Regions from separate parts of the Glaciecola sp. 1036 genome, predicted to be linked through region 2. Evidence: predicted binding sites of a transcription regulator. Region 2 holds the regulator's gene; each other region holds the start of a gene.
The links. Region 2 encodes sigma-54, which starts transcription at its own class of promoters, with help from an activator protein. Its sites were predicted from a motif close to GTTGGCACGNNNNTNGNNT; they were not measured.
Positions count from the first base shown of each region.

Region 1: ACNKW3_RS12235 (S8 family peptidase) is a predicted target of sigma-54. The motif match lies at 1,188-1,206, and genes of this name have one in related genera.
Region 3: ACNKW3_RS18690 (entericidin A/B family lipoprotein) is a predicted target of sigma-54. The motif match lies at 789-807, and genes of this name have one in related genera.
Region 4: ACNKW3_RS00655 (kinase) is a predicted target of sigma-54. The motif match lies at 849-867, and genes of this name have one in related genera.

Region 1 covers NZ_JBLWFH010000007.1:194,378-196,586, forward strand. The annotation lists gene ACNKW3_RS12235 (S8 family peptidase) at 1-1,141, opposite strand, end outside; gene ACNKW3_RS12240 (hypothetical protein) at 1,435-2,209, shown strand, end outside.
Region 2 covers NZ_JBLWFH010000004.1:262,770-264,978, reverse strand. The annotation lists gene ptsN (PTS IIA-like nitrogen regulatory protein PtsN) at 1-241, opposite strand, end outside; gene hpf (ribosome hibernation promoting factor) at 249-536, opposite strand; gene ACNKW3_RS08405 (RNA polymerase factor sigma-54) at 567-2,063, opposite strand; gene lptB (LPS export ABC transporter ATP-binding protein) at 2,132-2,209, opposite strand, start outside.
Region 3 covers NZ_JBLWFH010000020.1:35,251-37,459, forward strand. The annotation lists gene mnmG (tRNA uridine-5-carboxymethylaminomethyl(34) synthesis enzyme MnmG) at 1-292, opposite strand, end outside; gene ACNKW3_RS18690 (entericidin A/B family lipoprotein) at 856-1,002, shown strand; gene ACNKW3_RS18695 (DUF2254 domain-containing protein) at 1,042-2,209, shown strand, end outside.
Region 4 covers NZ_JBLWFH010000001.1:135,428-137,636, forward strand. The annotation lists gene cmoB (tRNA 5-methoxyuridine(34)/uridine 5-oxyacetic acid(34) synthase CmoB) at 1-816, shown strand, start outside; gene ACNKW3_RS00655 (kinase) at 938-1,849, shown strand; gene ACNKW3_RS00660 (HAD-IIB family hydrolase) at 1,834-2,209, shown strand, end outside.

The sequences.
Region 1 (2,209 bases), on a different contig from region 2:
AGTAGTTGTCACCTTGGCTGCTTTCTTTCGGCTTACGATAAAAATATCTTGCGTCCATTTTCTGGGCAATTTGCGTACCAGGCGCCACTATGTCAGGTTTCACAAAACCATCAAAAGTTGGGCCTTTAGCCGAGAAACTCGCAATACGGTCATCGCTAAAATCAAACGGTGTTTCGTTATCAGCCGCCGCACCTACAGTAATAACATAAGGATTATTGCCCGGTACTGTGATGCCCATATCATCACCAGAGTTGCCTGCAGAAGCCACAACAACAATGCCTGCATCCCATAAACGCATTACAGCTTGGTTGATAGGGTCATCCCAATAACGGCTCATTGGATCAGTTCCAAGCGACATATTTACCACGCGAATAGCATAGCGATAACGGTTTTCATACACCCAATTTAACGCATCTAACACCTTTGAATAACTACTTTGACCACTTGCATTAAAAGCTTTGATAGGCAGTAAAAAAGCACCAGGTGCTATCCCGTTAAATTTGCCTGTATCACTTTGCAACGCACTACCAATAATACTGGTTACATGAGTACCGTGGCCGTTTTTGTCGTCATTATATCGGTAGCTCTTTTTACCTGATATTGCATCGTACTTAACTGCCACTTTTTGATAACCATAAGAGTTTCTAAATATATATTGACCTTCATTGCCACCTAAATTTGCACCACTGTCAATAACGGCAACGGTTACACCATAACCGCGGTAATACATATCATGTAAGCGGTCAGCGCCTACCTGCTCGGCAATATTATTGTTGATGGAATAAGGAAGGTTTTGTTGATTTGGGTTACCCATAGTCATTACAGTACGGTCGTCTTGGATACGAATACCCGCTGTAGATTTAATTTCAGATGCTTGCGCAGAAGTTAATGTCGCAGACACTGCATTAATGATTGGGAATTCGCGGCTGATATCGCCACCAACACTAGATACTACAGAAGCGATGTATTGCGTGTCCTTACCTTGTAAAATGTAAGATTTAGCAACTTCTTCACCACCGTCCTTTTCATGTCCCCACATAGCCGCGGCGATATTTTGAGTTTCATCTTGCTGCAAAAGCAAAACAGAAGCTCCGCCAACCATGGCTGCTGCAAAAATTGCGGTCTTTACTACATTTTTCATAATTTAATCCAATCAACTTCAAAAAGATTTGTTCTTGCTCTCCTCTTTGCACTTAGTGTGCCAATATTGAAATATAATTTATATCATTGTTTTTATTATATATTTTTGATCTATCTTTCACTTTATTAAATTTTGAATAATTCGAAATTAAATTTTTTGTTCATTTTTTTATTCAAAATTCATTTGTATGTTCATTTTTTAATTTCAATTTTTACCGTTCAAAATTTTAGTCAGGAAAATTTATAAAATTTAAAAATTTGCCGATATAGTTGACTGAATTTAAGGGAGAAAGCATGCGTAATCCATTTACGGTGATATTGGTCATTCTATTAATTATTTCATTTACCTACTCTATCTTCGTTTTACACATAGATAGTGAAGACAATAATGCATTGATAATAAAAAATGACAGACAAACAGTAGTCGCAAAGGACTCAAATTCTGAACGTTCCAGTAAAATTCCACCTGCTTATATTCCCAAACCACAATTAAAACCTTCGATCAATAAACAACCAAAAGCCGTGACAGAAGAGCAAGGCCTGCCAATCGCAATAAGGTTAATGGGAATAAATGCACAAGAGCAAAAAGGCTTATTTGAATCCGGCGGCCAGCTTGACGAATATATTGTGGGCGATTCGATGTTTGGCTACGACATTGAATTCAATGCCCTAGATAAAGAAACAGCTACCCTTAGCTACCAAAATAAGTCGTTCATATTAACATTGAACGGCGATAATTTGCTCATTGAGGAAGATCAGCAAAGTTACGAGGAACTCCTTGCTATGTCGCCTTCAGAAATTGGCACTCGACCTAAAATCGTTGAGCACTTTGTGACCTTAACTGAGACCCCATACATTGCCGACGGTATGATAGTCTCCCCAGGCATTAATCCTGAACTGTTTAAACAAGCGGGTTTACAGCCTGATGATGTGTTGCAAACCATAAATGGTTTAAGTGTGACTGTGGAAGAAGATTTTAAAAAGATTCAACGCATGATGCGTAATTCAAATACCTTGGTACTAGTAGTGCAACGACGAGGCCGACAACTTACATTGTATTTAGATATAC
Region 2 (2,209 bases):
CAATAATGGCCATTACATTGTCGATTCCGCTTATGCGACCATGAGGAATTGCAATGCCGTTGCCAATGCCTGTGCTGCCCATTTTTTCGCGGCTTAATAAACTATTAAGCACATCAACTTGATCGAGTGAGGGATTTTGTTTTACCGCAATCTCGCTGATGATTTCTAAAATTCGTTTTTTGCTTTGGCACTCAACCGCACATTTGGTGCGGTCAAGTGAAATTATGTCTGAAATTATCATACAACACTTAGTGGCGTTTTAGTTTCTCTTTGTGTTTGATGACTTGTCGATCCAATTTATCTATCAGCGAGTCAATGGCTGCATACATGTCGGTATGCTCTGAATCAGCAAATATTTGACCACCGTTCAAGTGTAACGTGGCTTCTGCTTTTTGATTCAACTTTTCCACATTTAAAATCACATGAACATTATTGATGTGATCAAAATGACGTTCCAACTTTTCAAACTTAGTATCTACATAATTACGAAGAGAATCAGTGATTTCAACGTGATGACCAGTTAGGTTAATTTGCATAATGCTAGGCCCTCTTTTGTTGTATAAGTCTTAGATCAGACTCTTACGTTGGTTTGATGGGGGAATGTTTAACGATTCCCGGTATTTTGCAATGGTTCGCCGAGCAACTTGAATTCCTTGCTCTGCGAGCAACTGCGCAATTTTGCTATCACTCAGTGGCTTAGCCGCAGGCTCTGCAGCCACTAATTTCTTAATCAAAGCTCTAATTGCAGTAGATGAGGCGTTTTCGCCAGAGTCCGTTGCAACATGACTTGAGAAGAAATATTTCAGTTCGAAAATACCTCTAGGTGTATGCATATATTTCTGGGTGGTAACACGTGAAATTGTCGATTCATGCATATCCACCATCTCTGCTACATCGTTGAGTACCATGGGCACCATTTTTTCAGGTCCCTTTTCGAAAAACTCTTTTTGTCTTGTCACTATACAATGTGACACTTTTAATAAGGTTTCGTTTCGTGATTCTAAACTTTTTATAAACCACTTTGCTTCTTGCAGGTGGGATTTTATAAATTGAGACTCAGTTGGGTTTTTTGTGGTTTTCGCTAAACTGGCGTAAGTGTCATTGACCGAAAGGGCAGGAAGGGCGTCGTTGTTTAATTCAACCATCCACACGCCTTTGCTTTTGTACACATTTACATCAGGGATGACATATTCTGGTTCTTTGGTTGAAATGGCTGTACCAGGTCGCGGATTTAGCGTTTTAAGCAACTTCATAACTTCACGCAGTTGCTCCTCTTTCAATTTAGTTTTTCGCATTAAGGTGCGATAGTCTTTACCACCAAGCAAGTCTGAATATTCTTGAATTAAGTCTCTTGCTTCTTTCAACCAAGGTGTGTCCACAGGAAATTGATTTAGCTGTATCAGCAAACATTCTTGTACGTTTCTGGCACCTGAGCCTACAGGGTCACAGTGTTGAATGCGTTTTAATACACATTCAACTTCATCAAGTTCAATTTCTTCGTTGTCTAACGATTCTAAAATCTCTTCACAACTTACGGTGAGGTAGCCAGCTTCGTCAATGGAATCAATGATAGCGATAGCGATACTTTTGTCGTTATCTGAAAAATGACTCATTTCAATTTGCCAAAGCAGGTGGTCTTGAATGGAGTCGCTGGTTTCACCTTGATATACGTAATCATCGTCAGGATTTGAACCCACCATTTTGATAGGAGCCGAACTAGAACCTAAATACTCATCCCAAGAAGTATCCACGGGTAAATCATCAGGAATATCACCTTTCTCTAGGGCATCATGGCTATCAAGGGTTTCTTCCCTGGCAGAAGCTGATTCAGTGAGCTTTTCTCCATTGTTATCAACATTTTTGTCGATATTGTTATCTAGCTGTTGTTTGCCGTCTTGCTCGGGATTGTGTTCGGTAAGTTCTAAAAGCGGGTTAGATTCTAATGCTTCTTGAATTTCTTGTTGAAGATCCAAAGTGGATAACTGCAATAACTTAATTGCCTGCTGCAATTGCGGCGTCATGGTGAGCTGCTGACTGAATTTAAGCTGTAACGAAGGTTTCATTACTATTTTACACTTCCACTAAAAATTGCGATTTCATTAAGTTCGCTAAAAAGTTGTTAACCACTTTATCACAAAGAGAACTGCTCTCCTAGATAAACGTCTCTAACTTCTTGATTTGCTAATACTTCTTCTGCTGTACCAGCAGC
Region 3 (2,209 bases), on a different contig from region 2:
GAGCACGAGTAGCTCTTACCGCAGGGCCTTTGGATGAATTTAAGGTACGAAATTGAATGCCAGCTTTATCAATGGCCTTTGCCATTGCACCACCTAAGGCATCAATTTCTTTGACCAAATGTCCTTTACCAATGCCTCCGATAGCTGGATTACATGACATTTGCCCAAGAGTCTCAATACTGTGAGTCAATAATAGAGTATCCGCACCCATTCGCGCAGCCGCGAGAGCAGCTTCAGTACCTGCATGACCACCACCTACAACAATTACGTCAAAGTCTTTTTGGAAAAACATTGGTTACTCTCATTAATAGAAATTATCGACACCCTCAAAAAAGGGCGCATAGTGTATATGAGTCTGCGCTTATTTTAAATGATTATTAATTGAACAATAGGCGTTTTTTTATCGAGTTTTTCACCTTGGTTAAAATTACCTCGATTTTAAATATAAAAAGATCTCTTTATATAGATCTCTATTATTATTCTTATTAAGCACAAGGGTTTCTGTGGAAAACTCATTTTTTATATTATTTTTCATATCGTTACAGCGATCATAATCCATGTATAAATCTGGTATATCTGGCTGAAATCTTATGTATAACCACCCTAGTTATCCACAGCGAAAAAAACATAATTTTTTATTCAGATCCTGTCCTTGAATTATGAACAAGGTTATTAGCATCTTATCCACAGGCAACTTTCATTTGGAAAATTTTTCTGTCTATAGTGAATAATATTCCTAATCTGTTTTAATAAATTTAAAAATATACAATTAAATCAATAATTTAACTATTGGCATTATTTTAGCTTTCCATGAACCACAAAAGATTAATTTAAAAAATTGTCATGGAGAACATCATGAGAAATTCATTCTATGTAAAATTAAAATTGGCTTTCTTCGCTATTTTCGCAACGCTTTTGTCCGCTTGTGCTACCGTCGATGGTATGGGACAAGATATAGAATCAGCAGGTGAAGAAATTCAAGACGCAGCCGACAGCGAATAGTAATCACCATAGCCCTTTGCATGAATGCAAAGGGCTTTTTTGTCTTTTTATCCCATGCAGATATCTAAGCCTAAACTTTTTAAAGTCTTAGAAAACCTAAGCACAAATTTCTGGGCGATTCCTTTTACATTTTTATTTACCGCAATCGCCATGGTATTTGTGGTTCGGTTTCTAGATTCGGTTCAAGGCGTCACAGAACTGCCGGTGTTATCTTGGATGTATAGCATAGGGCCAGACAATGCTAGAGCTATGTTGTCTTCATTGTCAGGGGCTATCATTTCAGTCACGGGTATCGCTTTTTCAATGATCATTGTGACCCTCACATTAGCGTCGAAACAATTCGGGGCCAGGCTGATCCGCAATTTTATGCAAGACAAAAACACTCAAGTCTCTTTAGGGATTTTAGTATCGAGTTTTGCTTTTTGTTTCATATTACTTGGATTTATCCGAGATCAAGATGTCGAAGAATATGTGCCAGGCGTTGGTCTACTTTTATCCTTTGGCATTAGTATCGCTGTATTAATTACCATCATATTTTTAATTCATCATGTGGCCAACGCAATTCAAGCGGAAAATGTGATTAGTGCCTGTTGGCAAAAGCTTTGTGAAGATATTGAACGTATCTTTCCCAATGACACCAGCGATCAAAGAGAGGCGTATTCTTTATCAGAATATTCACTTGTGGATTGCACAATCAAAGCGTCTTCAGACGGATATGTACAGGGTATCGACTATGATGCAATTAATGGGTGCGCAGAAGAATTAGACCTGTTAGTCGTTATTCATGTTAAACCTGGCCAATATGTGTGCAGTGGACATGATATTGCACATTTCTACACAGAACAAAAACACCTTGGCAATTCTCACAATAGTGATGACTTGCAAGACAAGCTATCGAACGCTTTTATTGTGGGAGGGAATAGAACCCCTGTGCAAGATCCTGAGTTTGCCATCAATCAGATGGTTGAAATTGCACTTCGCGCTCTATCTCCTAGCCTTAATGACCCTTTCACAGCCACTACTTGCTTAAACAGGATAGCGAGCAGTTTAGTGTTAATTGGTAATCGAGATTTACCCTTACCTGTTTTGCTTGGACAGTCTGGGAAAATGCGGGTTATTCGGTCTGTGGCTAAATTTGAAGGCATAGTGGAGACCGGTTTAAGTCAGATTCGTCAAAACGCTGTAAAACAAGTCGACGTGTCTTTAG
Region 4 (2,209 bases), on a different contig from region 2:
TCTTCTATACCTTTTAAAACTGAAATTGGAAATACCATTCAGATTGGCGATGAAGAAACTTTGACCGTCAATGAAAAGAAAAAGATCAGCGCTATATTGCAGCAATTTATGCCATGGCGAAAAGGACCATTTAACTTTTTTGGTGTTCAAATAGACACGGAATGGCGCTCAGATTGGAAATGGCAAAGAGTCTTGCCACATATTCAATCATTGGCAAACAAGCGTGTCCTTGATGTTGGTTGTGGGAGTGGTTACCACCTTTGGCGTATGCATCAAGAGCAAGCAGAACAAGTCATAGGAATAGACCCAACCACTTTATTTTTCTACCAATTTCATTGTGTAAAGCGTTACCTACCAAATGCCAACGTACATTTTTTGCCATTAGGAATAGAACAGTTACCCGCTACCAAAGCATTTGATACCCTTTTTTCTATGGGCGTGCTGTATCACCGATTAGATCCTCTGCTATTTTTAAAACAACTTAAGCAGCAGTTAGTCAAAGGGGGCGAGCTAGTATTAGAGACCTTAGTTATTGCAGGTGATGACCAGACGGTTCTACTGCCAAGTGACAGATATGCGCAAATGGGCAATGTGTATTTCATTCCAAGTAGTTTAGCTATGATAAAGTGGTTACAGAAAGTTGGTTTTTCCAATGTCAGGCTAGTAGATGAAAATGATACTACTATCGAAGAACAACGAACGACTGAATGGATGCCAAACCATTCGCTAATAGACTTTTTAGATCCTCAAGATCATAAGAAAACCATTGAGGGTTATCCAGCGCCAAGAAGAGCCACTTTTATTGCGACAGCCTAATTATGTTGTCCGTTTGAATTGTGAATTGGATTTCTGGCACGATATCTGTAGTTGTTAACCTAAAAAGACAAAACAATAGCTTGAAATAGTTGTATATGAAGCCGCAAGAGGTAAAAGCTGAATGCAGCAAGATGAGCAAGATTCAATATTGGCGCAGTTTAAAGAGCAGTTTACGTCAGAACACAAACTTACTAACAGTTACTGGCAAAGCGCACTAAAATGGTTCAAACCACTCGCTGATGACATTATTTCGCACCATAAAAAGGCGAAAAGACCACTATTTGTGGGCGTAAATGGTGCTCAAGGTTCGGGAAAATCAACATTAACTGATTTTCTCGTTGGCTATTTCAATCAAGTCCAAAAAGTATCAAGCGTTGGCTTTTCCATCGACGATTTTTATTTCAGTAAAGAGATACGCGCTGCCTTAAGTGAACAAGTTCACCCTCTGCTTCACACTCGCGGAGTACCAGGAACTCATAATGCAGTAATGTTAAATAAAGTATTAAATAAACTAGCCTTAGGGCAAAGTTGCATCATACCCAAATTTGATAAAGCGAATGACGATTTATATCCAGAAGAAGATTGGACGCCAATAGAAGAACCTAAAGATATTATTGTATTTGAAGGATGGTGTGTGGGTAGTAAATCCGCCGAAAATGATACCTTATCTGTTGCCGTCAATCCGCTCGAAACTGAACATGATCCTGACGGTAGTTGGCGTGGCTATGTGAATCAACAACTGTTACAAAAGTACGAGCCTATTTTTGCACGGCTCGATTTACTCGTAATGTTAAAAGCACCTAGTTTTAATACCGTGTACTCGTGGCGTTTAGAACAAGAGCACAAGCTCAAACAAAAATTAGCGGCTTCTGGTATTACAGGCAACATTGGTATGACGGATGAAGAAATAAAAACCTTTATCCAGTATTACCAACGTATCACTGAGCATAATTTACATTATTTACCGGCTGATTGTGATTATGTGTTTTCGCTGGATGAGAAAAGAAGTATTACTCAATGTATAAAAAAATAACAAAAAATAAAATCCCACTAATATTTACAGATATGGATGGGACACTACTCGATCATTTTAGTTATTCGTTTGACGCCGCTAAACCTTGTATTAGTGCTTTACAGTCTTTGAATATCCCTATTATTCCAAACACCAGTAAAACGTCTAGTGAAGTGAAACAGTTGATGACGGAGATAGGTTTAAAAGGGCCTTTAATAGTAGAAAATGGCGCAGCCGTACTCATGCCAATTGACTTTTTACCCAAAAAACCCAAAGGCGCTGTCTGGGAAGGTGGACACTGGGTTAAGAGCTTTGCCAACAAACGGCAACATTTTAAAGCTATGATAGACAAATTAAGTAAAGAGTTTGATGGCGAATTTG